2 regions of the Streptomyces thermocarboxydus genome follow, and region 2 is predicted to be linked to the other one. Evidence: predicted binding sites of a transcription regulator. Region 2 holds the regulator's gene; the other holds the start of a gene.

Region 1 (14,825 bases), 2.0 Mb from region 2:
CGGTCCCTGGCAGGTCTTCACCTACGACGAGCTGATCAAGCGCGACAAGGTGAACCTGGACATCACCTGGATGAAGGACCCAGCGCTGGAGGACGCGGACAGTGACCTGGAGCCCGAGGTCATCGCCCAGGAAATCGTCCAGGACCTGCAAGCGGCCCTGGACGAGTTCAAGGCGATCGCCGAGGCGCTCGGCGGTGAAGTGATCGAGGACGAGGCCGAGCTGGCCTAACTCGACGAGGTCACCGCCCCCTTCCGTACGCCCTCGCACCGGATGTGGGCAGGACCGCCCACATCCGGGTACCGCCGCTGGGCTGCCGCGCCGCGTCGAACCCCCACGTTCCGCCGCAGGCCCGGACGACCGCCGCGAGGACTCGCAGAGTCCCCTTACGCCGCGCGTCGCAGACCGCGGAGAGACGGGGGTGGGTGTGCCGAGGGTGGCTGTCGTAGGCGATCACCCGGACCGTTCCGTCGCGGTGTCGTAGGGACACATAGATGTCGTCAGCGGCGCTGAAACGGCAGGCGCAGGCGACCAGTTCGCTCACCGTCTGCACCACGGCCTCGGTCGCGTCCCCGAGTCCGTGCAGGTCAAGGGCGGCGCGAGTCGCCGCACGGGCCATCGCCGCGCTGGCCGGGGCGGCGGGCAGGGTGAGGCTGTAGGAGAGGGTGTCGGACGTGGGCTCGATCGCCGGAAGCGAGTCCGACGAGATGGGGCACAGAGTGACGGCTGTCATCGCAGACATGGCGGATCCCCTTACGGCAGAGGGCAGATGAGGGTCAGGTTGCGCGCAGCCGGTGGCCTGTCTCCCTGACGCGAGCCCGCCCCTCCCAGGGCAGGAGGACGCGGGCAGGCTCGCGTGATGCACTTCCAGCTACATAACTGCACGTTGCTTATGCGCTACTAAACGTAGCGCACTATGGAGGTACATGTAACTCCTTGGATGAAATGGCCGGGTGGACCTCCCTGGCCGTGTCCGGGCAGACTGACCCCGTCAAACACCTGAAACGGAGCCGGCTTTGGTAGCGAGAAGTGCCCCGACTGAGCGTCAGCGGCGCCTTGGTGCCGAGTTGCGGAAGATGCGCCAGGCGGCCGGTATGACGACGGAGCATGCGGCCGGATTGCTCGGCGTCCCGCGCACGAACATTCCGAATATGGAGTCCGGACGGGCACCTGTCAGTGGTGCCCGCGTACGGACCCTCGCCAGCAATTACGGTTGTACGGATCAGGACTACGTCGAGGCGTTGGCCGCCATGGCTGGCGATCGCACCAAGGGCTGGTGGAAGGGCTATCGAGGCCAACTCCCCGCAGGCTTGCTGGACATCGCGGAGCTGGAGTGGCATGCGCGGGGCCTGCGCTTCATCCTCAGCGTCCATCTTCCCGGCCTGCTTCAGACCGAGGACCACGCTCGCGCCGTATTCGAGGCGGTCATTCCTCCGCTGCCGGAGGCCGACATAGAGGTGCGTCTCGCCCACCGCGTCGACCGTCAGCGCATCCTCGACCGTACCGACCCGCCGCAGCTCGACGTCATCGTCCATGAGGCGGCACTGCGCATGCAGTTCGGCGGCCCGGCCGTTGCACGTCGGCAGTTGGGAGAGTTGCTGCTTGCTTCCGAGCGGGAGAACGTCACTCTGCGGGTGATTACGTTCAAGGCCGGCGCCTTTCCTGGCGCAGGCCAATCGGTGACCTACCTCCAGGCCGACGTTCCCCAGCTCGACACGGTCGAGTTGGACAGCACGCATGGGCCGGAGTTCATCGACTCGGAGATGCAACTGCGCAAATACCGCGCGCACTTGGTCGCTGCGGAGTCAGTTGCCCTCGCTCCTGGCACATCACGCGATTTCATCCGCTCCCTCGTTAACGATCTCTAGGAGGCGCCATGCCGGACATCCAGTGGGAGGATCCCTTCTGCGGTGAAGGTGCCAACTGCTTCCGTCTAGGCACCGACGCTGAAGGCAACGCCTACATCGCCATAGCCGGCCAGGAGGACCACCCCCTCACCGACACCCGGGAAGCCCTCGTGCAGCTCATCCGGGGCATCAAGGCAGGCAAGGCCGACCACCTCCTCTAGCTTCAGCGGCCTGCCCGGTGCAAGCTTGGTACGGGGGAAACGATCACGAAGGCCCGGGGGGCGCGTTGCTGGAGAACCTGATCCAGAGCAAGGCAATGACGATCGAAGAGGTGTTCACCGGCCGTCGCTACCAGTTAGACACCTATCAGCGCGACTTCACTTGGGGACGTACAGATGTGCGTCGCCTCATCGAAGACCTGCGCAAAAAGTTCATGCAGAACTGGAAGCTCGAGCACGACCGGGAGCAGGTCGCCCACTACCAGCCTTACTTTATGGGCCCGTATGTCTATCACGAGGATGCGTCCGTCACCTACCTCGTGGACGGACAGCAGCGCATCACGACACTGCACCTGATGCTGGTCTATCTCCGCGAACTACTGCGGGCCCAGGATCTCGACCACGATGCGGACGGACTGACCAGCCTGATCGAGACTCGTAAGTACGGGAAATCCGTCCACACCCTCGACATCCCGGAGCGCCGGCAGTTCCTGGACGAAGTCTTCAAGGACCACGACTACGTACTCCCCGAAGGCGCTTCCGGCGCCCTGCGCAGGCTGTGGGACGCGTCCCGGGTTCTCCGGGAGGAGTTCCCTGACGACCTGCGCGGTGACGCGCTGCCCTACTTCGTCGACTGGCTCCTCGACGGCGTCTGCATGGTGGGCATCCGGGCCGCCACCTCTGAGCAGGGGTGGGAGATGTACGAGTCGATGAACGACCGGGGGGTGCGGCTCGGCCCGATCGACCTGCTGAAGAGCTTCCTGCTGTCCGAGGTCGGCCCCGAGCACGCGAGCGGCGCCGCGAACGTCTGGCGTCAGATGATCTCTGAGCTGGCCGGCGTCGACGTGAACGCTCCCAGCGAGTTCATCAAAACCTATCTAATTGGCCGCTGTGCGAACGTCGGCACAGGTAAGGGCTCGGACGAACTCTCCCCGGACGTGGAGAGAATCAACGGTCCGTTCCACACCTGGGTCAAGGACAACGCCGCGCGCCTGGAACTGACACGCGCGTCGGATCACCGCAGGCTTATCGACGATCTCGCGGAGAACGCCAGGCGGTACCTCGCGCTCGCAGCGGCAGCCACCAGCTACGTTCCTGAGCTCAGCAGCGTCTACTTCAACGCCTACAACGGCATCTCCATGCAAGCTGCACCCATCCTTGCTGCAGTCAGTCCCGGCGACGACATCAGCACTTTCAAGGCGAAGGCGAAGATCATCGCCGACTACCTCGACCTCGTGTTCGTACGCCGCCTCGTCAACGACCTGCCGGCCTCGAGCACCGACCTCGACCGCGAGGCCGTCAGGCTGGTCGGCCTCCTGCGCGGTGGCACCGACGTGGACAGGCTTCGCGATGTGCTCGCCCGCGAAGTCGCTTCCCTGGATTACGACTTCACCAGCATGAGCACCTACGGTCTGCGCTCCAACAACCGCCGTCAGGTGCGCTACCTCCTGGCCCGCCTTACCGGCTACGTCGAGACAGGCTGTGGTCGGGGCGACGACATGAGCAGGTACCTCGACAGTCGACGCCCCTTCGAGATCGAGCACATCTGGGCCAACCACTTCGACCGGTATCAGCCCGAGACGCCTACTCGAGCCGAGTTCGACTCCTACCGCAACCGTCTCGGCGCGCTGCTGCTGCTCCAGAAGTCGGACAACGCCAGCTATCAGGATCTTCCCTACGAAGAGAAGCTCGACTACTACCAGCGGCAGAACCACCTCGCCGGCGCGCTGCACCCCAAGCACCGGGAACGGAACGCCCCCTTCAACAAGTTTGTGAAGCAGCACAAGCTCGACCGGCCGCTCCGCGCCTTCACCAAGTTCGACAAGGCGGCAATCCGCACGCGCCAGGAACTCTACCGACGCCTGTGCGAGATCATCTGGAATCCGGCGGCCTCCTTCGGCGCGTCAGTCGTCCCCGCGCAGCGTCCTGACCGCTCCCGCACACGCACCCGAGCGCGGTACGACGTCGCGGTCACCGACCTCATCGCCAAGGGCCTGCTTCCGGAGCGTGCCCAGCTCGTGGGACGGCGTCGCGAGGAAGAGTTTTATGCCCAGGTGCTCGACGACGGCCGTATTCAGGTGGCCTCCGGCGAGAGCTTCGGGTCCCTGTCCGCAGCCGGGGAGTTCGTCCTCCAGACAAAAGCGTGCCCCGGATGGAACTTCTGGCGCGCCCGGATCGGCGGCCGAGAGGTGCGACTCGTCGAGGTCAGGCGTGAGGCGCTGGAGAAGGGACTCGTCTGAGGGTTGGCTCATGCCCGTGGCCCCCTTGGTGGGGGCCACGCCCTGACTCTCAGGGCGACGAGCGTGTCCTGGGTGCGACGGTTCCCTTAAAGCCCAGCCAGACCCTCATGCGCCTGGATTCAGCGAACATTTCGATGTCGAACTCGAATGTTCCGAAGGCGTAGGACCGTCTGGAGGGTTCGCCATGTGAGCTCGCGGAGATACGATCGCCGCCATGACTTCCCCGCAGCCCGCTGACACCCGGACCCACGGGCGCAGCACGCAGACCGCGACGCTCGCCGAGATCGCCCGCGAGGCGGGTGTCTCCGCGCCGACTGTTTCGAAGGTGCTCAACGGCCGCGCCGACGTCGCCCCCGGCACCCGTTCCCGGGTCGAGGAGCTGCTGCGCACCCACGGCTACCGGCGCCGCCGCGCCGAGGCCAGCCGTTCGCCGCTGATCGACCTGGTCTTCCACGAGCTGGAGAGCGCCTGGGCGATGGAGGTCATCCGGGGCGTGGAGAACGTCGCCCGGGACGCGGGGCTGAGTGTCGTGCTGTCCGAGAGCGCGGGGCGGCTCACACCCGGCCGCACCTGGGCCGATCAGGTCGCCGCCCGCCGCCCGCACGGCGTGATCCTGGTGCTGTCCGGCCTCGACGAGTCCGGGCGCGCGCTGCTGACCAGCCGTTCCATCCCGTTCGTGGTGATGGACCCGGCCGGCGACCCGGGCACCGACGTGCCCTCCATCGGCGCGACCAACTGGCAGGGCGGGCTCGCCGCGACCCGGCACCTGATCGAGCTGGGGCACACCCGGATCGGTGCGATCAGCGGACCCTCTCGGATGATGTGCAGCCGCGCCCGCGTCGACGGCTACCGGGCGGCCCTGGAGACCGCCGGGCTGCCGGTGGACCCGTCCCTGATCGTGTCCGGCGACTTCCACCACGACGCCGGCTACCGGCAGGGGCTCGCCCTGCTGCGCCGCGAGGACCGGCCCACCGCCGTGTTCGCCGGCAACGACCTCCAGGCGCTCGGGCTGTACGAGGCCGCGCGCGAACTGGGGCTGCGGATTCCGGAGGACCTGAGCGTGGTCGGCTTCGACGACCTGCCGGTGGCCCGCTGGGTCGGCCCGCCGCTGACGACCGTACGGCAGCCGCTGACGGAGATGGCGGAGGCGGCGGCCAAGCTGGTGCTCGACCTCGGCAAGGGCGAGGACTCGGCGTCGGCGACGCGCGTGGAGCTGGCGACCAGCCTGGTGGTGCGGAGCAGTACGGCGGCACCGGCGGGGCGCTGAGCTCTCCGGCGGGCAGGTCGTCGCGAATCTGAGAATTTCGCGAGAAAGACGTCCGGGGAACGCCTCCCGTCATGATTCGGACGTAAGTTCCCGTCTGTGACGGGACATCGGGGGGCAAGCGGGGACAACGGCACGGGGGACGCCGGGGGCGCGGACATACCGCCCGGCCGGCGGAGGAGACGCACGCTGAAGGCCGTCGGGGGTGTGCTGGCCGGGCTGCTCGTGCTCGGCGCGGGCGCGGCGGCCTGGGCGTATCTGCGGCTGGACGGGAACATCCGGGGCGTCGACATCGACCAGGCCCTGGGCGACGACCGCCCCGCCCGTGCCACGGCCACCCCTGCCCCGTCGACGTACGGGGACGCCTCGCCGCTGCCGTCCGGGGCGCTGAACGCGCTGGTGCTCGGCTCCGACTCGCGCACCGGAGCGGAGAACCGGGAGCTGGGCGGCGGGCCGGAGGGCGGCGCGCGGTCCGACACCGCGATGGTCGTGCACCTCGACGCCGGGCGGACCTCCGCGACGGTGGTCAGCATCCCCCGCGACACCCTCGTCGACCGGCCGTCCTGCCCGCTGGAGGACGGGGGCGCGACGACGCCGGCGTCCGGGGTCATGTTCAACACGGCCTACGAGGTGGGCGGTCCGGTGTGCGCGGTGAAGACCGTCGAGGCGCTCACCGGTGTGCGTATGGATCACTACGTCGAGATCGACTTCGCCGGGTTCGCACGCCTGGTCGACGCGCTCGGCGGGGTCACCGTCACCACCCGCGAGGACATCGACGACGACCGCAGCCACCTCACGCTCGACGCGGGCACCCACCACCTGGACGGCGAACAGGCCCTCGCGCTCGCCCGCACCCGGTACGACGTCGGCGACGGCAGCGACCTGAACCGGATCACGCTTCAGCAGGACCTGGTGAAGGCGCTGGTCCGGCAGATCGGCGAGCGGGATCTGCTGACGAACCCGGCCGCGCTGTTCGGGGTCGCCGACGCCGTCACCGAAAGCCTCACCACCGACACCGGTCTGGACTCCCTCGGCGAACTGGCGTCCTTCGCGGGCAGCCTGGACGGCCTGACCGCCGACCGGATCACCACTGTGACCATGCCGGTGCTGCCGGCCCCCTCCGACCCCAACCGGGTGGTGCCGGACGAGCCGGAGGCGGGGAAGCTGTGGGCCTCGCTGAAGTGAGGCGAGAATTTTTTCTTCCGGGTGTCGATTTCCGTCCGCGCCGTTCGACGCAAAGGTGAGAGGCCGGGAAGGACCCGGCCCGCACACCCCGAGGAGCCGACATGCCGCGCTATCTCTCCCTCATCCGCATCGACGAGAACAACGCCCCCGAGGGCGGACCCAGCCCCGAGCTGATGCAGCGGATGGGCGAGCTGATCGAGGAGATGACCAAGAACGGCGTCCTGCTGGACACCGCCGGACTGACCCCGACCGCCCAGGGATCCAGGGTCCACTACGAGGGCGGACAGCTGTCCGTGACGGACGGGCCGTTCACCGAGACCAAGGAGGTCATCGGCGGGTACGCCCTCCTCCAGGCCAAGGACAAGGCCGAGGCGATCGAGTGGACCAAGCGGTTCCTGAAGGTGCACGAGCCGCACTGGACGGTGACCTGCGAGGTCCGGGAGATCGAGGAGGGCTGACCGGGCCGGCCTCGCGGGCCGCACTTGGCCCGGCCGCCGTACGGGTGTCTGATGGTGGGCTGTGACACCACAGCCCACCGCCGGACCGGACGGGGCCGTCGAGACGGTCTTCCGCATGGAGTTCCCGCGGGTGGTCGCCGCGGTGGCCCGGGTCGTCCGTGACGTCGGCATCGCGGAGGAACTCGCGCAGGACGCCCTGGTCGCGGCCCTGGAGCAGTGGCCGCGGGACGGGGTGCCGGACAACCCGGGCGCCTGGCTCACCGCCACCGCCCGGCACCGCGCCGTCGACCTGGTGCGCCGCCGGGAGACGTACGCCCGCAAGCTCGCCGAGATCGGCCGGGACGCCGACCTGGTGACGACCCCGCCCGAGCCGCCCGCCGACCCGGACGACATCGACGACGACCTGCTGCGGCTCGTCTTCACCGCCTGCCATCCCGCCCTGTCCGCCGAGGCGCGCACCGCCCTCACGCTCCGGCTGCTCGGCGGGCTGACCACGGCCGAGATCGCCCGCGCGTTCCTCGTGCCCGAGGCGACCGTGGCGCAGCGGATCGTCCGCGCCAAGCGCACGCTGGCCAGGAAGAACGTCGCCTTCGAGGTGCCGTACGGACCCGACCGCGAGGCCCGCCTCGGCTCGGTCCTCGACGTCATCTACCTGATTTTCAACGAAGGCTACGCGGCCACCGCCGGCGGCGACTGGCTGCGGCCCACGCTGTGCGAGGACGCGCTGCGGCTGGCCCGGGTGCTGTCCGGGCTGATGCCGAAGGAGCCCGAGGTGCACGGGCTGACGGCCCTGCTGGAGTTCCAGGCGTCCCGGACCGCCGCCCGCACCGGCCCCGACGGCGAGCCGGTGCTGCTCGCCGACCAGAACCGCGCCCGCTGGAACCGCCTGCTCATCGCCCGCGGCGCCACCGCCCTCGCCCGCGCCGACGCGGTCGCCTCCGGCCCCCCGGGCCCGTACGTCCTCCAGGCGGCCATCGCCGCCTGCCACGCACACGCGTACCGCTACGAGGAGACGGACTGGCGCCGCATCGCCGCCCTCTACGCCCTGCTCGCCGCCCGCACCCCGTCCCCGGTGGTCGAGCTCAACCGCGCGGTCGCCGTCTCCATGGCGGAGGGCCCGGAGGCGGCGCTGCCACTGGTGGACGCGTTGTCGGCGGAACCGGCGCTGCGTGAGTACCACTTGCTGCCGAGTGTGCGGGGCGACCTGCTGGCCCGGCTGGGGCGTCGGGAAGAGGCGCGGGAGGAGTTCCTGAGGGCGGCGGAGCTGACGGGGAACGCGCGGGAGCGGCAGATGTTGCGGGGGCGGGCGGAGGGCGTGGGGGGTTGAGGGGGCGCGGCCCGGCTTTTTCGGGGAGGGGCTGATCAGCGCACCGGATGCCCCAGCAGCATCGTCGGTGCGCCGGCCACCCGCGTCAGGAAGACCGTGACCGATGACGTGCCGTGCGGCTTCGGGAGGGCCTTGCGGCGGAGTTCCTCCGGTTCGACCGCCGAGCCGCGCTTCTTGACCGTCAGGACGCCCACCTCGCGCTCCCTGAGCAGCGCCTTCAGCTTCTTGACGTTGAAGGGGAGCTGGTCGGTGATCTCGTACGCCGTGGCGTACGGGGTCGGGGTCAGGGTGTCCGCGGTGATGTAGGCGATGGTCGGGTCGATCAGGCCGCCGTCGAGGGGTTCGGCGGCCTCGGCCACCAGGTGGGAGCGGATGACGGCGCCGTCGGGTTCGTACAGGTAGCGGCCGACGGGGCGGACCTCGGGGTCGGGCAGGCCGCGGGAGACCAGGGTGCGCGGGCCCGGGAGCAGGGTCGCGCGGACCGTGCCGGGCGCGGTGCCGAACCACAGGACCGCCTCCTTCACGTCCCCGCCGTCGGAGATCCACTCCGCCTCGGCCTCGGCCGGGACCGCCTCGTGCGGGACGCCCGGCGCGATCTTCAGCGCGGCGGCCTTGGGCGCCTTCAGCGCGGCCCCCACCGCCCAGGACAGGGGCGGCGAGTACGCCTCCGGGTCGAAGATCCGGCCGCGTTTCGACGAGCGCCGGGCCGGGTCCACGAACACCGCGTCGTAGCCGGACGTGTCGACCTCCGTCACGTCCGCCTCGCGCACCTCGATCAGGCCGGCGAGGCCGAGCGCCTCCGCGTTGGCACGGGCGGCCGCGGCCGTCTGCGGGTCCCGGTCGACGGCCAGGACCCGGATCCCGGCCCGCGCCAGCGCGATCGCGTCGCCGCCGATCCCGCAGCACAGGTCGGCGACCGACCGCACGCCCGCCGCCCGCAGCCGCTCCGCCCGGTACGCGGCGACGCTGCGCCGGGTCGACTGCTCCACCCCGTTCGGGGTGAAGAACATCCGCGCCGCGTCCTCCGCCCCGAACTTCGCCATCGCCCGCTGCCGCAGCCGTGCCTGGCCGAGCGCCGCCGAGACCAGCTCGGCGGGGTGGTCGCGGCGCAGCCGGGTCGCGACGGCGAGTTCCTGCGCGGGGTCGGTGTCGCGCACCTCGTCGAGGAGGGCGCGGCCTTCGGGGGTGAGGAGCGGGGCGAGGTCGTTCACCGGGTCATTGTGGGCCAGTCGGAGGACCGTGCGCCTCCGGCCGCGGTGTCGGGCCGGGCGCGGGCCGGGCGGCTGCGAGGATCCGACTCCATGCGACTAGTAGGACAAAACGATAAGAAGCGGAGGCGGCGGCTGGGGGTGCGGACCGGTCTCGCCGCCCTCGCGCTCGCCGCCCTGGCCTCGGGCTGCGGCAGGGACGGCGACGCGGTCGAACCGGCGGGCGGCCAGCCCCTCCAGGCGCCCCCGGCGCGCGCCCTCGACTCCTACGCCGACAAGCTGCGCGCCGCGCAGGCCGCACGCGCCGCCGCGGCGAAACGCTGGGGCCTGAAGAAGGTCCCGCTGACCGCCCCGCCGCCTCCGGCAAAGAAGCCGCACATCACCACCCGCGACGGCTTCGAGGTCGACGGCCACGAACGCCTCGGCCTCCCCCCGGTCTTCACCACCGTCCCGGTGAAGGAGAAGGTCGTCTTCCTCACCATCGACGACGGCGCCGAGAAGGACCCCGAGTTCCTGCGGATGATGACCGAACTGAAGGTGCCGTACAGCGCGTTCCTCAGCGACTACCTCGCCGAGGAGAACTACGGCTACTTCAAGGACATGCAGAAACGCGGCGTGGCCCTGCACAACCACACCCTCCACCACCCGTACCTGCCGGGCCTGTCCCGCGCCGAGCAGGAGCGCGAGATCTGCGGCATGCAGGACGTCGTCGAGAAGCGCTACGGCACCCGCCCGGTCCTCTTCCGCCCGCCCTACGGGAACTACAACAAGGCGACCCTGCGCACCGCGAAGAGCTGCGGCATCACCCACGTCCCGCTGTGGAACGAGGAGGTCTTCGTCGACCACTGGGAGTACCGCGAGTGGGACCGGAAGATCCATCCCGGCGACATCGTGCTGTCCCACTTCCGGGGCCGCGAGGACTGGGACGGCACCATGCGGGACATGATCCGCCGCTTCCTCGACAAGGTGACGGCCGAGGGATACGCCGTGGCCAGGCTGGAGGACTACCTGTGAGGCGCCGGCGCGGCACTCCGGGCCCCCTCCCGGCGGCCCTCGCCCTGCTGCTCGCCACCACCGCGGGATGCGCGGCCCCGTCGGGCGCGGGACATCTCTCCTCCCGCGCCGGCGGACCGGCCACCGCCGTCGCCCCGGCGCCGCTCCCTCCGGTCGTCGACCACGTCACCACCGACGACCCGGTCGTCTTCCTCACCTACGACGACGGCGCCGAACGCGACCCCCGCTTCATCGACCTGGTGCGCGAGCGCGGGCTGCCGGTCAGCATGTTCCTCACCGACAGCGTGATCGGCCCCGGGTACGGCCATTTCGCCCGCCTGCGCGCGGTCGGCGCGAACCTCCAGAACCACACCCTCGACCACCCGGCCCTGCCCGGCCTGCCCCTCGCCGCCCAGCGCGCCCAGATCTGCGGCCAGCAGCGCAAACTCGCCGCCCGCTTCGGCGTCCGCGCCCGCCTCTTCCGACCGCCCTACGGCCGCCACGACACCGCGACCCTCCGCGCCGCCGCCGAGTGCGGCATCGCCGCGGTGGTCCTGTGGCGCGTGACCCTGGAACCCGACGGCCACCTCACGTACACGCATGGCCCCCGCCACCTGCGCCCCGGCGACATCGTCTCCGTACCGTCGGGCGAGGCCCCGCCTTTGTCCCTGGCGGAACGCACGACGAGGCTCCTGACGGAACTGGAGGAGCGGGACTTGAGGGTGGGCAGGCTGGAGGAGTACCTCCCTGGCCGTACGCGCCCGGCCGCTCCCGGCCCGTCCGCGGCCGCTCCCAGCCCGTCCGGCGCTTGAAGACGAGGCCGTCAGGCCGACGGCGGGGGTCCGGGGCGCAGCGCCCCGGGCGTTCCGAGCAACACCGCCCACCGCGCAACCGCGCCCCGAAAAACACCCCCACCCCCCGACGCGCCGCACGGCAATTGGCACTCCGCTTGACCGAGTGCTAATCGCGGTCATAGTCTCGGGTCTGGCACTCCCCCCTGGAGAGTGCCAAAAAAGCGACGGGCAGGTCCGGCACCCGCGACGACGGATCGACCTGGTCGCCACCTCAGACAGTTAACCCCGTGAGATCTCCGAAGGGGGAGGTCGGATCGTGACGACCGCCAGCTCCAAGGTTGCCATCAAGCCGCTCGAGGACCGCATCGTGGTCCAGCCGCTCGACGCCGAGCAGACCACGGCTTCGGGCCTGGTCATTCCGGACACCGCGAAGGAGAAGCCCCAGGAGGGCGTCGTCCTGGCCATCGGTCCGGGCCGCTTCGAGGACGGCAAGCGCGTCGAGCTCGACGTGAAGGTCGGCGACGTCGTTCTGTACAGCAAGTACGGCGGCACCGAGGTCAAGTACAACGGCGAGGAGTACCTCGTCCTCTCGGCCCGCGACGTCCTCGCGATCGTCGAGAAGTAAATCGTCGAGAAGTAGTCGAGACGTAAGGGGACCCCGGGGCCTGCCCCCGGAGAACTCGACCTCGTAGCAAGTACTTCTGCTCGAACACTGCGCCCCTGGCCCCAGCATCCGACAAGGAGCCGGGCGGCCCAGGGGCGCAGTGATTTCATCTAGATTTCCGAGAGGGCTCCCGCTGCCATGGCGAAGATCCTGAAGTTCGACGAGGACGCCCGTCGCGCCCTCGAGCGCGGCGTCAACAAGCTTGCCGACACGGTCAAGGTGACGATCGGCCCCAAGGGCCGCAACGTCGTCATCGACAAGAAGTTCGGCGCCCCCACCATCACCAACGACGGTGTCACGATCGCCCGCGAGGTGGAGATCGAGGACCCGTACGAGAACCTCGGCGCGCAGCTGGTGAAGGAGGTGGCGACCAAGACCAACGACATCGCGGGTGACGGCACCACCACCGCCACCGTGCTGGCCCAGGCCCTGGTCCGCGAGGGCCTGAAGAACGTCGCCGCCGGCGCCTCCCCGGCCGCCCTGAAGAAGGGCATCGACGCCGCGGTCGCCGCCGTGTCCGAGGACCTCCTCGCCACCGCGCGCCCGATCGACGAGAAGTCCGACATCGCCGCCGTCGCCGCGCTGTCCGCCCAGGACCAGCAGGTCGGCGAACTCATCGCCGAGGCGATGGACAAGGTCGGCAAGGACGGTGTCATCACCGTCGAGGAGTCCAACACCTTCGGTCTGGAGCTGGACTTCACCGAGGGCATGGCCTTCGACAAGGGCTACCTGTCGCCGTACTTCGTGACGGACCAGGAGCGCATGGAGGCCGTCCTCGACGAGCCGCAGATCCTCATCACGCAGGGCAAGATCTCCGCCATCGCGGACCTGCTGCCGCTGCTGGAGAAGATCATCCAGGCCAACGCCTCCAAGCCGCTGCTGATCATCGCCGAGGACGTCGAGGGCGAGGCCCTGTCGACCCTGGTGGTCAACAAGATCCGCGGCACCTTCAACGCCGTCGCCGTCAAGGCGCCCGGCTTCGGTGACCGCCGCAAGGCGATGCTGCAGGACATGGCCGTCCTCACCGGCGCCACGGTCGTCTCCGAGGAGGTCGGCCTCAAGCTCGACCAGGTCGGCCTGGACGTGCTCGGCTCCGCCCGACGCGTCACCGTCACCAAGGACGACACCACGATCGTCGACGGCGCCGGCAAGAAGGAGGACGTGGAGGGCCGCGTCGCCCAGATCAAGGCCGAGATCGAGGCCACGGACTCCGACTGGGACCGCGAGAAGCTCCAGGAGCGCCTCGCGAAGCTGGCCGGCGGCGTGTGCGTGATCAAGGTCGGCGCCGCCACCGAGGTGGAGCTGAAGGAGAAGAAGCACCGTCTGGAGGACGCCATCTCCGCGACCCGCGCCGCGGTCGAGGAGGGCATCGTCTCCGGTGGTGGCTCCGCGCTGGTCCACGCCGTCAAGGTCCTCGAGGGCAACCTCGGCAAGACCGGCGACGAGGCCACCGGTGTCTCCGTGGTCCGCAAGGCCGCCGTCGAGCCGCTGCGCTGGATCGCCGAGAACGCCGGCCTCGAGGGCTACGTCATCACCTCGAAGGTCGCCGAGCTCGAGAAGGGCCAGGGCTTCAACGCCGCCACCGGCGAGTACGGCGACCTGATCAAGGCCGGCGTCATCGACCCGGTCAAGGTCACCCGCTCCGCCCTGGAGAACGCCGCCTCCATCGCCTCCCTGCTGCTGACGACCGAGACCCTGGTCGTCGAGAAGAAGGAAGAGGAAGAGCCGGCCGCCGCCGGCCACGGCCACGGGCACGCCCACTGACGGCCTGAGGCCGCCAGAGCCTGGAACGCAGGCCCGGCGCCCCGTCCACGAGGACGGCGGCGCCGGGCCTTCGCCGTACCTCACCAGGACCATGGAACCGCACCCCGCCGGTCCGCACTCTCAGCAGACGACGGCCGCGGCGGGAGGGGGACGGCGATGGACCAGGTGCTGTACGGGGAACGCTCCCGCAACCCCCTCGCGCGCACCGTGCACCTCGGCGAGAGCGGACTGCGCAGGGGCGGCCGGACGACCCCGCTGGAGGAGCTGAACCTCGCCGCCGTCGCCGACGCGTTCCTGCGGGGCGCCTGGCTGGGCGGCGGAGGCGCCGAACGCCCCCTGGCGTCCCTCCCCGAAGGCGCCGCACCGGTCCCCGTGACCCGGGCGACCGGCAGCTGCGTCCCCCTGAAGGTGCGTCAGGCGTCCGCCTTCGCCCGCGCGCTGGGCGAGCTCGCGGTACGCCGCTGCGGCGGCCCTGAGCAGGTCGCCGCCCTCGCCGCGCGAGCGCAGCAGGAGGGCGTCCCGCTGTGGATCGCCCGCCGCTACGCGCACGGCCCCGCCGGTCCGGTCGCGGTGGCCGTGGACCGCCGCCAGGTCCGCGTCGACGTCTGGGGCCCGCACGCTCCCGCCGTGCGCCTGCGGGCGCCGTACGGCTTCCTCGGCCACGGCGACGGTGGCACCGGTCTGGTGCTGACCGTGGGGGACGCCGTGGCCCGTCTGGTCCTGCGCAAGAGGTTCCGCAAGTCGAGGAGCACGGTGGAGATCGGGCTCCCCGACCGGCAGTGGACCCTGCGTCGCGCGGACCCGGAGGCCTCCCGGCTGTTCCGCGGCGACACGCCGGTCGCCCTGCTGATCCGCCCGCCGCGAA
Region 2 (14,825 bases):
GGTCTCGGCGTCGGCGAGGTGGGCTATCTGATCACCGGTGTGAAGGACGTCCGCCAGTCGAAGGTCGGTGACACCGTCACCAGCCAGTCCAAGGGCGCCACCGAGCCCCTCGGCGGCTACAAGGACCCCAAGCCGATGGTGTTCTCCGGGCTCTACCCGCTGGACGGCTCGGACTACCCGGAGCTGCGCGAGGCCCTCGACAAGCTCCAGCTCAACGACGCCGCCCTGGTGTACGAGCCGGAGACCTCCGCCGCGCTCGGCTTCGGCTTCCGCGTCGGCTTCCTCGGCCTGCTGCACCTGGACGTGATCCGCGAGCGGCTGGAGCGCGAGTTCGGCCTCGACCTGATCGCCACCGCGCCCAACGTGGTCTACCGCGTGGTCATGGAGGACGGCAGCGAGCACACCGTCACCAACCCGAGCGAGTTCCCCGAGGGCAAGATCAGCGAAGTCTACGAGCCCGTCGTGCGGGCCACGATCCTCGCGCCCAGCGAGTTCATCGGCTCGATCATGGAGCTGTGCCAGGCCCGGCGCGGCGTCCTGCTCGGCATGGACTACCTCTCCGAGGACCGGGTGGAGATCCGCTACACCCTGCCGCTCGCCGAGATCGTCTTCGACTTCTTCGACCAGCTGAAGTCCAAGACCCGCGGCTACGCCTCCCTCGACTACGAGCCCACGGGCGAGCAGACGTCCAGCCTGGTCAAGGTGGACATCCTGCTGCACGGCGACAAGGTGGACGCGTTCTCCGCGATCACCCACAAGGACCAGGCGTACGCGTACGGCGTGCGGCTCGTCGCCAAGCTGAAGGAGCTGATCCCGCGGCAGGCGTTCGAGGTGCCCGTGCAGGCGGCCATCGGCTCCCGGGTGATCGCCCGCGAGACCATCCGCGCCATCCGCAAGGACGTCCTCGCCAAGTGCTACGGCGGTGACATCTCCCGTAAGCGGAAGCTGCTGGAGAAGCAGAAGGAAGGCAAGAAGCGGATGAAGATGGTGGGTTCCGTGGAGGTTCCGCAGGAGGCATTCATCGCCGTCCTCTCCAGCGACGAGAACGCGGGATCGGGCAAGGCCAAGAAGTAGCCGCGGGTTACCGGCGGTCACTCCGCAAACCGGGCGAATCGGGGCCCGTCGCACGTCGGTGCGGCGGGCCTCCCGCGTCCCTCACGTGACTGTCTGTGTGAAGTTACAGGCCGTGGCCCCTTACGCAGTGGCCGGTCGGCCTTTACTCTGTCCGTGCTCGATAGTTACTCGCGAGTTAAACAACGTTGCGAGGAAACCCCAGCCGCACTGAGCCAGCCGCACCGTCGCGGGCCCCGGAGGATGTCGTGAGCGACACACAGACACTGATCGAGAACCGTCCGCCGAGCGTGGCGACCCTCTTCCTGGAGCGTGTGGCGGCCACACCGGACGCCGAGGCCTACCGCTATCCGGTCCCACCAGCCTCCGGCGAGGGGCCGGACGACTGGAAGTCGCTGACCTGGGCCGAGGCCGCAGAGCGCGTCCACGCGATCGCGGCCGGCCTGATCGAACTGGGTGTGCAGCCGGAGCAGCGGGTCGCCCTCGCCTCCTCCACCCGCGTCGAGTGGATCCTCACCGACCTCGGCATCCTCTGCGCCGGCGCCGCCACCACCACGATCTACCCGCAGACCAACGCCGAGGAGTCCGCGTACATCCTCTCCGACTCGCAGAGCCGGGTCCTGGTCGCGGAGAACGCCGAGCAGGCCGTCAAGGCCGTCGAGAAGCGCGGCGAGCTGGCCGAGCTGACCCACGTGGTGGTGGTCGACCCCGAGGGCGTCGACACCGACGACTTCGTGATCACCCTGGCCGAGCTGGAGAAGCGCGGCGCCGCCCGCCTCCAGAAGGAGCCCGAGCTGATCAAGGAGCGGGTCGCGGCCCTCACCAAGGACCAGCTCGCCACCCTCATCTACACCTCCGGCACCACCGGCCGCCCCAAGGGCGTGCGTCTGCCGCACGACAACTGGTCGTACATGGCCAAGGCGATCGCCGCGACCGGCCTGGTCACCGGTGACGACGTGCAGTACCTGTGGCTGCCGCTGGCGCACGTCTTCGGCAAGGTGCTCACCTCCGGCCAGATCGAGGTCGGCCACGTCACCGCGGTCGACGGCCGCGTCGACAAGATCATCGAGAATCTGCCGGTGGTCCAGCCGACCTACATGGCCGCCGTCCCCCGGATCTTCGAGAAGGTCTACAACGGCGTCGCCGCCAAGGCGAAAGCCGGCGGGGGCGCGAAGTACAAGATCTTCCAGTGGGCCGCGGGCGTCGCCCGTGAGTACGCCAAGGTCACCCAGGACAACTTCCGCCGCACCGGCGCCGCGACCGCCCCGGCCGGACTGCGCGCCAAGCACGCCCTCGCCGACAAGCTCGTCTACGCCAAGATCCGCGAGGCGTTCGGCGGCCGGCTGCGCGCCTGCGTCTCCGGCTCCGCAGCCCTCGCGCCGGAGATCGGCTACTTCTTCTCCGGCGCCGGCATCCACATCCTGGAGGGCTACGGCCTCACCGAGTCCTCCGCGGCGTCCTTCGTGAACCCCGGCGAGGCCTACCGCACCGGCACCGTCGGCAAGCCGCTGCCCGGCACCGAGGTCCGTATCGCCGACGACGGCGAGATCCTGCTGCGCGGCCCCGGCATCATGCAGGGCTACCACAACCTCCCCGACAAGACCGCCGAGGTCCTGGAGGAGGACGGCTGGTTCCACACCGGCGACATCGGCGAGCTGTCCGCCGACGGCTATCTGCGCATCACCGACCGCAAGAAGGACCTGATCAAGACGTCCGGCGGCAAGTACATCGCGCCGGCCGAGGTCGAGGGCCAGTTCAAGGCGGTCTGCCCGTACGTCTCCAACATCCTGGTGCACGGCGCCGACCGGAACTACTGCACCGCCCTCATCGCCCTCGACGAGCCGTCCATCACCGCCTGGGCGGCCGAGAACGGCATGGAGGGCAAGTCCTACGCGGACATCGTCGCCGCCCCGGCCACGGTCGAGATGGTCGACGGGTACGTCAAGCAGCTCAACGAGGGTCTGCAGCGCTGGCAGACCATCAAGAAGTTCCGCCTGCTGCCGCGCGACCTGGACGTGGAGCACGGCGAGATCACCCCGAGCCTGAAGCTCAAGCGCCCGGTGGTGGAGCGCGAGTACAAGCACCTCATCGAGGAGATGTACGAGGGCACGATCGAGAAGTGACGGACCGTCGGCCGGGAGGGCGCACGCCTTCCCGGCCGACGCGGTCCTTCCGCTTTTTGCCGCCGGTTTTGGGAATCGATCGCGGGCCGGCGCGGTTGCCTCTCGCCATGAAGGCAATCGGATCAACGACGTTCGGCGGTCCCGACGTTCTGCGGGAGCTGGAGCTCCCCACCCCCGAGGCCGGACCCGGCGAGGTCCGCATCCGGGTGCACGCCGCGGCCGTGAACCCCACCGACGCCCTGTTCCGCGCCGGCGCCTACGCCACCCGCATGACGGACGTCCCGGGCCCGTACCTGCCCGGCATGGACGCGGCCGGCGTGATCGACCAGCTCGGCCCCGGCGCCGACGGCCGGCTGAGCGTGGGACAACGGGTCGTCGCGCTCGTGATGCCCACCCGCCCGCAGGGCGGCGCCTACGCCGAACAGATCGTCGTGCCCGCGGAGTCCGTCGTCCCCGCACCCGCCGGGACGGACCACGCCGAGGCGTCCACCCTCCTGATGAACGCCGCCACCGCCCGGCTGGCCCTCGACACCCTCGCGCTGCCGCGGGGCGCCACCGTCGCCGTGACCGGCGCGGCGGGCGCCGTCGGCGGTTACGCGATCGAACTCGCCAAGGCCGACGGCCTGACCGTCGTCGCCGACGCCGCCCCGCACGACCGCGACCTGGTGCGCGGCTTCGGTGCCGACCACGTCGTCGACCGGGGCAAGGACGTCGCCACGCGCGTCCGCGAGCTCGTGCCCGACGGCGTGGCCGGGCTGGTGGACGGCTCCGACCAGCGCGAGGAGGCCGTCCCCGCGGTCGCGGACGGCGGCACCCTCGTCGCCCTGCGCGGCTGGCAGGGCCCCGCCGAAGGCGGCGTCACGGTGGCCCCGGTCTTCGTGGCGGGCGTCCGCGGCGACACGGCCCTGCTGGACGCCCTGCGGCTCCAGGCCGAGCAGGGCGTGCTGTCCCTGCGCGTCGCCAAGGTGCTGCCCGCCTCCGACGCGGCCGAGGCGCACCGCCTGCTGGCGGCTGGCGGTCTGCGCGGGCGTCTGGTCCTCGACTTCTCCTGAGGCCCTGTCGTCCGGGCCCGCGCCGGGTGGCGCGGGCCCGGCACTTCTCGTTCCGCGATGACCGGAAACGAGCGGTCGCGGTGCCGCTGTTGACCGAACGGGTAGCACTGTTCCCCCGGCAGGCGGTCCACTTTCGTGACTCCGCGCTTATGGGCGGGTCCGTTCTGTCACCCTGTCGGCAAGCGATCGAGTTCTCTTCGTACGAACTGCCCGGGGAGCTGCCCATGCGGGCCATTCCGACCCAACGGGAGACCACCTCGTGCGCCTCCGACGTGCGGGGGTGCACGCGGGTGGAGGCGACGCTGTCCGGAAGCCCCCTCGCGCCGGGCTCCGCACGCGCGCTGCTGCGCAAGGCGCTCACGGAGTGGGCGCAGTCCACGGCGGTCGGCGCCGACCTCCTCACCGGCCGCGTCGGCGACGACGCCGCCCTGGTCGCCAGCGAGCTGGTCACCAACGCGGTCGTGCACGCCGGCACGGACGTCCACCTGACCTGCAGGCTGGAGGAGGGCACCGGAGCGCTCGTCGTCGAGGTCGCCGACCGGCACCCCTCCCGCGCGCCGCGCGACGACGCCGAGGAGGCGCCGGCGCACGACATCCCCGAGTACGGGCGCGGCCTGCGCCTGGTCGCCGCGCTCGCCGAGTCCTGGGGCGTCACCTACCGCGCCGGCAGCAAGACCGTGTGGGCGCGGCTGCCGACACGAGAGGAGGCGCCCGCCGACCCGCCCGCCGCGTACGCCGGGGAGCGCGCCCCCGCGCGTGACCTGCGAGCCGCCGCCGTGCTCTCCGGCGACCCGCTCGATCCCCTCGCCGCGCGCGGGCACACCGGACCCCGCGACGGCCCGCGTGAAGGCTCCCGGGACGCCTGGCGGGCCGCCTCCTACGGCGACGACTGGCTGGCCCGCCGCCCCGGACGCGACGCCGCCTGGCTGGGCCGGGGCGCGCTGTCCTTCCTCGCCGAGGCGTCCGACCTGCTCGCCGGGCAGCTGGACGAGGACCTGGTCGCCTCCCTCACCGGCCAGCTGATCGTGCCCCGGCTCGCCGACTGGTGCGCGGTGTGGCTGGAGGACGAGGCCACCGCGCACGGCGGCCGGCCCGGCGCGGGTGGCCGCCTCGCCCGCGTCTGGCACGCCGGCGAGCATCTGGTGGAGGAGCTGAGCCGGGCCCTCGAACGCACACCGCCGCCCCAGTCCGACGACCCGCTGGGCACGGGGCCGGTGCGGTATCCGTGGCCGGGGGCCGGTGTGGTGGAGGGCGGGGACGTCGACGGGCCGGCGTCCGCCGCGTCCGGGTACCTCGACGGGCCGCCGTCCGGTGACGCCGAAGGGCCCGCCCTCGAGCCGCCCGGGGCCGCGCTCGCCTACCGGCTCGTCGCCGGGGGACGCCCGCTCGGCACCCTGGTGATCGGGCGCGGCGGCATCGACCGCTTTCCCGACGAGATCACCGGGCTCGTGGAGGACCTGGGGCGGCGGGTCGCGCTCGCCATCGGGGCGGCCCGGCAGTACGCCCGCCAGGCCACCATCAGCGCCGTGCTCCAGCGTGGCCTGCTGCCCGGCGCCGTCGCCGAGATCCCCGGCGTGCGCAGCGCCCTCGTCCACGAACCGTGCGACAAGGGCGGCCCCAGCGGCGACTTCTACGACCTCTTCCCGGCCGGTCACGGACGCTGGTGCTTCGCCGTCGGCGACGTCCAGGGCAAGGGCCCCGAGGCGGCCGTCGTCATCGGCCTGGTCCGCCCCTGGCTGCGGCTGCTCGCCCGCGAGGGCTACCGCGTCGCCGACGTCCTCGACCGGCTGAACCAGCTCCTCCTCGACGACGCCACGGAGGCGGCGGACGCGGCGGCCCGCGCGCTGGTGGCGGCCGGGGCACGCCCCACCGCCCCCGGCGACGGCCCCCAGACCCGTTTCCTGTCCCTCCTCTACGGCGAGCTGGTGCCCTTCGAGGGCGGCGTCCGCTGCACCCTCGCCTCCGCCGGCCACCCCCTGCCCCTCCTCCTCGACCCCGAGGGCGCCGTACGGGCCGTCGCGCAGCCGCAGACGCTGCTGGGGGTCGTCGAGGACGCCGGGTACACCAGCGAGACCTTCGAGACGTACTCCGGCGACACCCTGCTCTGCGTCACCGACGGGGTCACCGAGCGGCGCTCCGGATCCCGCCAGTTCGACGACGGGGACGGGCTGGCCCGGGCGCTGGCGGGCTGCGCCGGGATGGAGGCCGGGGCGATAGCGGACCGGATCACCCGGCTCGTGCACGAGTTCGGGGCGAGGCCCCCGGCGGACGACATGGCCCTGCTGGTGCTGCAGGCCGAGTAAGGGCGTACACGGAGCGGAAGGGGATCGCGCGCGGTGCGGGACAATGGAGCACATGCCTTCCGCACTCCCCGACGGCGAGCCCGTCCCCGCCGACGGCGCGCTGCCCGCGTCCGCGCTCGCCGGGGCGGCCGACCGCCCCCTCGGGTTCTACCTGCACGTCCCGTACTGCGCGACCCGCTGCGGCTACTGCGACTTCAACACCTACACCGCGACCGAGCTGCGCGGCACCGGCGGCGTGCTCGCCTCCCGCGACAACTACGCCGAGACCCTCGTCGACGAGATCCGGCTGGCCCGCAAGGTGCTCGGCGACGACCCGCGGCCGGTGCGCACGGTGTTCGTCGGCGGAGGCACACCCACGCTGCTCGCCGCGGGCGACCTGGTGCGGATGCTGGGCGCGATCCGTGAGGAGTTCGGTCTGGCGCCGGACGCCGAGGTGACCACGGAGGCCAACCCGGAGTCCGTCGACCCCGCCTACCTCGCCGAGCTGCGGGCCGGCGGCTTCAACCGGATCTCCTTCGGCATGCAGAGTGCCCGGCAGCACGTGCTGAGGATTCTCGACCGCACGCACACCCCCGGCCGGCCCGAGGCGTGCGTCGCCGAGGCGCGGGCGGCCGGGTTCGACCACGTCAACCTGGATCTGATCTACGGCACGCCGGGGGAGTCGGACGACGACTGGCGCGCCTCGCTGGACGCGGCGATCGGGGCCGGCCCCGACCATGTCAGCGCGTACGCGCTGATCGTCGAGGAGGGCACGCAGCTGGCCCGGCGGATCCGGCGGGGAGAGGTGCCGATGACGGACGACGACGTCCACGCGGACCGGTACCTGATCGCCGAGGAGATGCTGTCGGGGGCGGGGTTCTCCTGGTACGAGGTGTCGAACTGGGCGACGTCGGAGGCGGGGCGTTGCCTGCACAACGAGCTGTACTGGCGGGGCGCGGACTGGTGGGGGGCCGGGCCCGGAGCCCACTCGCACGTCGGTGGGGTGCGGTGGTGGAACGTCAAGCACCCGGGGGCGTATGCGTCGGCGCTGGCGGAGGGGCGGTCGCCGGGGGCGGGGCGGGAGGTGTTGTCCTCGGAGGACCGGCGGGTCGAGCGGATCCTTCTGGAGCTGCGGCTCCGGGACGGGGTCCCGTTGGATCTCCTCCGGGAGGAGGGCCTCGCCGCTGCGCGGCGCGCGCTGTCTGACGGCCTGCTCCGTCCCGAGCCCTTCGCGGAGGGCCGCGCGGCCCTCACCCTGCGGGGGCGGCTGCTGGCGGACGCGGTGGTCCGCGACCTGGTCGACTGACCAAAGGGTTCTCGCCCCCGCCGCCCTTTCCCGTCCCGACCCGGGGCTCCGCCCCGGACCCCGCTCCTCAAACGCCGGAGGGGATGATGTCAGCCTGTCCGGCGTTTGAGGACGAGGCCCGTCAGGGCCGACAAGGGGGGTCTGGGGGCGCAGCCCCCAGGGTCGGGAAGGGAAAGGGCGGCGGGGGCGAGGAAACCGGTTCTTACGACGGGGCCGTCACGAAGTCGATCAGTTCCTCCACCCGGCCGAGGAGCTGGGGCTCGAGATCCTTGTACGAGTGGACGGAGTCCAGGATCCGTTTCCACGCCTCGCCCGTGTTCGAGACCCGCCACCCCAGCGCCCCGCACACCCCCGTCTTCCAGTCCACCCCCCGCGGCACCCGAGGCCACGCCTCGATCCCCACCGACGCCGGCTTCACGGCCTCCCAGATGTCGATGTACGGATGCCCCACCACCAGCGCGTGCTCGCTCGTCACCGCCTGCGCGATCCGCCACTCCTTCGTGCCGGGCACCAGGTGGTCCACCAGCACCCCCAGCCGCGCGTCGGGCCCGGGCGCGAAGGACTCGACGATCGACGGGAGGTCGTCCACACCCTCCAGGTACTCCACGACCACCCCCTCGATCCGCAGGTCGTCGCCCCACACCTTCTCGACCAGCTCGGCGTCGTGCCGGCCCTCGACGTAGATGCGCCCGGCGCGGGCGACCCGCGCCCGCGCGCCGGGGACGGCGACCGAGCCGGACGCCGTGCGGGTGGGACGCGAGGGGCCGGACGCGGGGCGGACCAGCGTCACCACGCGGCCCTCCAGCAGGAACCCCCGCGGCTCCAGCGGGAACACCCGGTGCTTGCCGAAGCGGTCCTCCAGGGTCACCGTGCCCGCCTCGCAGCGGATCACCGCGCCGCAGAACCCGGTGCCGGGCTCCTCCACCACGAGGCCCGGCTCGGCCGGCACCTCGGGGACGGACTGCGGCTTCTTCCACGGAGGGGTCAGATCGGCGGAGTACTGGCGCATTCTGCCGACGATACGAGCAACACCGGCACGATGATCACTCCGACACGCCGAACCGGGCCGCCAGCGTGTCCCGTTGGGCCCGTACGAACGCCGCGTCGACCACCGCGCCATGGCCGGGGACGTACACCGCGTCCTCGCCGCCCAGCCGCAGCAGCCGGTCCAGGGCGTCCGGCCAGCGGGACGGGACGGCGTCCGGGCCCGCCTGCGGCTCGTCCGACTCCTCCACCAGGTCGCCGCAGAAGACCACCTCCGGGTCGCCGGCCACCAGCACCACCAGGTCGTACGCCGTGTGGCCGGGGCCGATGTCCGCCAGCAGCGCCTGCCGGCCTCCGCCGAGGTCCAGCGTCCACTCGCCGGACACCGCGTGCCGGGGCGGGACCAGCGCCGCCACCGCCTCGTCGGCCTCCGCCGGGTCCAGCCCCCAGCGCACCGCGTCCGCCCGTAGCTCGTCCCGTCCGCGTCCGGCGAGCGCCACGTCCAGGCCGACCGCTCCGTACACCTCCGCGTCCGCGAACGCGGGGGCACCGAGGACATGGTCGAAGTGGGGATGGGTGAGCGCGAGATGCGTCACACGGCGGCCGGTCAGCTCCCGCGCCTCGCTCCGCAACCGCGCGCCCTCGGCGAGGGAGGAGCCCGCGTCGACGGCCAGGACGGCGTCCGCGCCCACCACGAGCCCCGCGGTGCAGTCCCACCCCGGCAGCCGGCGCCGCCCGACCCCCGGCGCCAGTTGCTCCCATCCCGACTCTTCCCAAGTCACGGTCATGACCGGGACGCTAGCGGGGACGACGCCACCCGGCACCGCGGCACGGACCGGCCTTGCCGACGCCGTGCCCCCCGGCCGTACACTGGGCCGGGGAAGTCTGGCACTCGCGTGCGAAGAGTGCCAGAGTCGTTACCGGGCGGAAGCCAGCTGGAGGTGTGCGCGATGCTCAGTGAACGCAGGCTCCAGGTGTTGCGCGCGATCGTCCAGGACTATGTGGGCACCGAGGAGCCCGTCGGGTCGAAGGCCCTCACCGAGCGGCACAACCTCGGCGTCTCCCCGGCCACCGTGCGCAACGACATGGCGGCCCTGGAGGAGGAGGGTTTCATCGCCCAGCCGCACACCAGCGCCGGGCGCATCCCCACCGACAAGGGCTACCGGCTGTTCGTCGACAAGCTGGCCGGCGTCAAGCCGATGAGCCCGCCCGAGCGGCGGGCCATCCAGAACTTCCTCGAGGGCGCCGTCGACCTCGACGACGTCGTGGCCCGCACGGTGCGGCTGCTCGCGCAGCTCACCCGGCAGGTCGCCGTGGTGCAGTACCCCTCGCTGACCCGTTCGACGGTGCGGCACGTGGAGCTGCTGTCCCTCGCCCCGGCGCGGCTGATGCTGGTGCTGATCACCGACACCGGCCGGGTCGAGCAGCGCATGGTCGACTGCCCGGCGCCGTTCGGCGAGGCGTCCCTGGCCGACCTGCGGGCGCGGCTCAACAGCCGGGTCGCGGGCCGCCGGTTCACCGATGTGCCGAGTCTGGTGGAGGACCTCCCGGAGGCGTTCGAGGCCGACGACCGCGGTACGGTCTCCACGGTGCTCTCCACTCTCCTGGAGACGCTCGTCGAGGAGAACGAGGAGCGGCTGATGATCGGCGGTACCGCCAACCTCACCCGCTTCGGCCACGACTTCCCCCTCACGATCCGGCCCGTCCTGGAGGCGCTCGAGGAGCAGGTCGTGCTCCTCAAGCTGCTCGGCGAGGCGAAGGATCCGGGTGTGACCGTACGAATCGGTCACGAGAACGCCCACGAAGGACTCAACTCCACGTCCGTCGTGTCGGTCGGCTACGGTTCGGGCGGCGAGGCTGTCGCCAAGCTCGGCGTGGTCGGACCGACCCGCATGGACTACCCCGGAACGATGGGAGCGGTACGCGCAGTGGCACGGTACGTCGGACAGATCCTGGCGGAGTCATAGGTGGCCACGGACTACTACGCCGTACTCGGCGTACGCCGCGACGCGTCGCAGGAAGAGATCAAGAAGGCCTTCCGGCGGCTCGCCCGCGAGCTGCATCCGGACGTCAATCCGGATCCGAAGACCCAGGAGCGGTTCAAGGAGATCAACGCCGCCTACGAGGTGCTGTCGGACCCGCAGAAGAAGCAGGTCTACGACCTCGGCGGCGACCCGCTCTCGCAGTCCGGCGGCGCCGGCGGCGCGGGCGGCTTCGGGGCCGGGGGCTTCGGCAACTTCTCCGACATCATGGACGCGTTCTTCGGCACGGCGTCGCAGCGCGGACCGCGCTCGCGCACCCGCCGCGGCCAGGACGCGATGATCCGGATCGAGGTGGAGCTGGACGAGGCCGCCTTCGGCACGACCAAGGACATCCAGGTCGACACGGCCGTCGTCTGCAACACCTGCAACGGCGAGGGCGCGGCCCCGGGCACGTCCGCCCAGACCTGCGACATGTGCCGCGGCCGCGGTGAGGTCTCGCAGGTCACCCGGTCCTTCCTGGGCCAGGTCATGACCTCGCGCCCCTGCCCGCAGTGCCAGGGCTTCGGCACGGTCGTGCCCACGCCCTGCCCGGAGTGCGCGGGCGACGGCCGGGTCCGCTCCCGCCGCACGCTCACGGTCAAGATCCCGGCCGGCGTCGACAACGGCACGCGGATCCAGCTGGCGGGCGAGGGCGAGGTCGGCCCCGGCGGCGGTCCCGCCGGCGACCTGTACGTGGAGATCCACGAGCTGCCCCACCCGACGTTCCAGCGGCGCGGGGACGACCTGCACTGCACGGTCACCATCCCGATGACCGCGGCGGCGCTCGGCACCAAGGTGCCGCTGGAGACGCTGGACGGCATGGAGGAGGTCGACATCCGGCCCGGCACCCAGTCCGGCCAGTCGATCCCGCTGCACGGCCGCGGCGTCACGCACCTGCGCGGCGGCGGCCGGGGCGACCTCATCGTGCACGTCGAGGTGCAGACCCCGACCAAGCTGGACCCGGAGCAGGAGCGGCTGCTCCGCGAGCTGGCCAAGCTGCGCGGCGAGGAACGGCCCACGGGGCAGTTCCAGCCGGGGCAGCAGGGGCTGTTCTCACGGCTGAAGGACGCGTTCAACGGGCGCTGAGCGGCCGTTCGACGGGCGCTGACCCCGCCTCTCGCCGGTGGCCGTCGGTGTGGCAGGCGGCCCGGCGAAAAGTGGCTTATGCCAAGGGGAAGGGCCGGTTCGGAGTTGGTCGGGGGACGTGACAACATGCGGTCATGTCCTCCGTACTGACCGATCTCTTCCCGCACCCGATCGTGCAGGCGCCCATGGCGGGCGGCGTGTCGGTGCCGCAGCTCGCCGCCGCCGTGTCCGACGCGGGCGGGCTCGGTTTCCTGGCCGCCGGGTACAAGACCGCGGACGGGATGTACCAGGAGATCAAGCAGCTGCGGGGACTCACCTCCCGCCCCTTCGGCGTCAACCTCTTCCTGCCCCAGCCCGAGACGGCCGACCCCGCCGCCGTCGACGTCTACGCCCACCAGCTGGCCGGCGAGGCCTCCTGGTACGAGACCGAGCTGGGCGACCCCGAGAGCGGCCGCGACGACGGCTACGACGCCAAGCTCGCCGTGCTGCTCGACAACCCCGTGCCGGTCGTGTCGTTCCACTTCGGCGTCCCGGCCCGTGAGGTGATCGACTCGCTGCACCGCGTCGGCACCCTCACCTTCGTCACCGCGACGACCGCCGAGGAGGCCCGCGCCGTGGAACGGGCCGGCGCCGACGTGGTGATCGCCCAGGGCGTCGAGGCCGGAGGCCACCAGGGCACCCACCGGGACCTCCCCGAGACGGACGGCGGGGGCATCGGACTGCTGTCCCTGGTCGCCCAGGTCCGCGAGTCCGTCGGCATCCCGATCGTCGCCGCCGGGGGCATCATGCGCGGCGCTCAGATCGCCGCCGTCCTCGCGGCCGGCGCGAGCGCGGCCCAGCTGGGCACGGCCTTCGTCGCCGCCCACGAGTCCGGCGCGCACGCCCTGCACAAGCAGGCCCTCACGAACCCCCTCTTCGCCCGCACCGAGCTGACCCGCGCCTTCAGCGGCCGCCCGGCGCGCGCCCTGGTCAACCGCTTCGTCCGCGAGCACGGCCCGTACGCGCCCGCCGCCTACCCGGAGGTCCACCACCTCACCGCGCCGCTGCGGAAGGCCGCCGCCAAGGCGGGGGACGCGCAGGGACTGGCGCTGTGGGCGGGGCAGGGCCACCGGATGGCCCGTGAACTGCCCGCCGGGCAGCTGGTGGAGGTCCTGGTCGCCGAACTGGCCTCCGCCCGGACGGCGTTGTCGGCGGGAGGTGCCCGATGACCGCGCCCGTCTTCGTCGTCGACGACTTCGACACCGGCGGTACCGGCCGCTACGTCCTCGGCGGACCCGAGGGCCGGCACGCCGTCGCCGTGAAGCGGCTGCGGGCCGGCGAGGAGGTCGTCCTCACCGACGGCGCCGGCCGCTCGGCCGCCGGCGAGGTGGAGGGCGCCGAGGGCAAGGACCGGCTGATCGTCCGGCTCGGCGAGGTCGTCGAGGAGCCGGCGGAGACGCCCCTGCTGACCGTCGTGCAGGCGCTGCCCAAGGGCGACCGGGGCGAGCTGGCCGTGGAGACCATGACCGAGGTCGGCGTCGACGCGATCGTGCCGTGGGCGGCGTCGCGGTGCATCACGCAGTGGAAGGGGGAGCGGGGCGCCAAGTCCCTCGCCAAGTGGCGGGCCACCGCCCGGGAGGCGGGCAAGCAGTCGCGCCGGGTGCGGTTCCCGGAGGTCGCGGACGCGGCGACGAGCAAGGGGGTTGCCTCGGTTCTCGCCGAAGCGGAGTTCGCGGCGGTGCTGCACGAAAGCGGGACCGAGCCGCTGGCTTCGGCTCCCTTGCCCAGCACCGGGGACATCGTGCTGGTCGTCGGGCCCGAAGGCGGGGTGTCCCCCGAGGAGCTGGCGCTCTTCGAGAGCGTGGGGGCCCGGGCGTACCGCCTCGGGAAGAGCGTGCTGCGGACGTCCACGGCGGGTACGGCTGCTGCGGCGCTGCTGTTGGGGCGGACCGGGCGCTGGTCCTGAGGCCACGGGGCTCGCCCCGGACCCCGCTCCCCGAACGCCGGAGGGGCTTTTGGGGAGCGCGTGGCCCAATGCGCCCTACCGCCGCGCGAGCGGCGATGGCACGCTGCCCTTCATGGGGGCGATGACAAGGTTCCCGCGGGGAACACGGGCGCGGCGGCTCGTACTTGCCGTCGTGTTCGCCGTGGCCGCGGCCGCCGGCGCGACCGCCTGCGAGGGCGGCAGCCTCAGTTCCGCCGCCGTGGCGATCACCACCGACGGGACCGTGACCAAGGAACTCAACCGGCAGAAGGACAAGGTCCGCTGGCTCACCTGCACCGCGTCCTTCGGGGACCGGGACCGGTCGGCGTCGCCGGCGTCGGAGGCGACCGCCGCCTCCGTCGACTGCGAGGGCGAGACCGAGGGCGGCAAGGAGATCACCGTCACCGGACGGGTCACCCACGCCGTCAACAACGCCTGCGTCCGCGGGGACATCACCGCGAAGGTGGACGGCCGGCAGGTGTTCCGCGTCGAGGGACTGGGCGACTGCGACTCCAAGAGCCCGCCCCGCGTGGGCGAACCGACGCAGCGGGGACCGCGGCCCACCGTCACGGTGACCGTCACCACGACCGTGTGGTGCGACCAGTACCCGAACTGTCGCCCCGTCGAGGGCAAGTGATCGGAACCCCTGGCCGGACCGCACGCGCGCCCATAGGGTGATCGGGTGACACAGCCTGCATCGGTCGCATCCAGCGCATACCTCCGTTTCCCGCACCTGCACGGCGAGTTGGTCGCCTTCACCGCCGAGGACGACGTGTGGCTCGCCCCGCTCGACGGCGGCCGCGCCTGGCGGGTCAGCGCGGACAACGTGCCGGTGAACCACCCACGGATCTCCCCGGACGGCGCCACCGTCGCCTGGACCTCCACCCGCGACGGCGCCCCCGAGGTGCACGTCGCCCCCGTCGACGGCGGACCCGCC

Evidence for each region. Region 2 encodes HrcA, which represses chaperone genes, less so after heat shock. Its sites were predicted from a motif close to TTNGCACTCNGNNNNNCNGAGTGCNAA; they were not measured.
Region 1: groES (co-chaperone GroES) is a predicted target of HrcA. The motif match lies at 11,676-11,702, and genes of this name have one in related genera.

Annotation. Positions count from the first base shown of each region.
Region 1 is NZ_CP058273.1:4,297,935-4,312,759, forward strand. It holds gene AY578_RS19940 (type I restriction-modification system subunit M) at 1-229, shown strand, start outside; gene AY578_RS19945 (ATP-binding protein) at 240-740, opposite strand; gene AY578_RS19950 (DUF5753 domain-containing protein) at 1,093-1,866, shown strand; gene AY578_RS19955 (hypothetical protein) at 1,875-2,066, shown strand; gene AY578_RS19960 (GmrSD restriction endonuclease domain-containing protein) at 2,132-4,303, shown strand; gene AY578_RS19965 (LacI family DNA-binding transcriptional regulator) at 4,518-5,570, shown strand; gene AY578_RS19970 (LCP family protein) at 5,667-6,752, shown strand; gene AY578_RS19975 (YciI family protein) at 6,854-7,210, shown strand; gene AY578_RS19980 (RNA polymerase sigma factor) at 7,272-8,537, shown strand; gene AY578_RS19985 (THUMP-like domain-containing protein) at 8,573-9,748, opposite strand; gene AY578_RS19990 (polysaccharide deacetylase family protein) at 9,887-10,759, shown strand; gene AY578_RS19995 (polysaccharide deacetylase family protein) at 10,756-11,550, shown strand; gene groES (co-chaperone GroES) at 11,849-12,157, shown strand; gene groL (chaperonin GroEL) at 12,335-13,960, shown strand; gene AY578_RS20010 (hypothetical protein) at 14,117-14,825, shown strand, end outside.
Region 2 is NZ_CP058273.1:2,283,465-2,298,289, reverse strand. It holds gene lepA (translation elongation factor 4) at 1-1,074, shown strand, start outside; gene AY578_RS10660 (AMP-dependent synthetase/ligase) at 1,320-3,194, shown strand; gene AY578_RS10655 (NADP-dependent oxidoreductase) at 3,302-4,246, shown strand; gene AY578_RS10650 (ATP-binding SpoIIE family protein phosphatase) at 4,471-6,549, shown strand; gene hemW (radical SAM family heme chaperone HemW) at 6,602-7,834, shown strand; gene AY578_RS10640 (DUF3097 domain-containing protein) at 8,037-8,843, opposite strand; gene AY578_RS10635 (MBL fold metallo-hydrolase) at 8,878-9,606, opposite strand; gene hrcA (heat-inducible transcriptional repressor HrcA) at 9,769-10,785, shown strand; gene dnaJ (molecular chaperone DnaJ) at 10,786-11,925, shown strand; gene AY578_RS10620 (nitronate monooxygenase) at 12,060-13,133, shown strand; gene AY578_RS10615 (16S rRNA (uracil(1498)-N(3))-methyltransferase) at 13,130-13,870, shown strand; gene AY578_RS10610 (hypothetical protein) at 13,983-14,525, shown strand; gene AY578_RS10605 (S41 family peptidase) at 14,571-14,825, shown strand, end outside.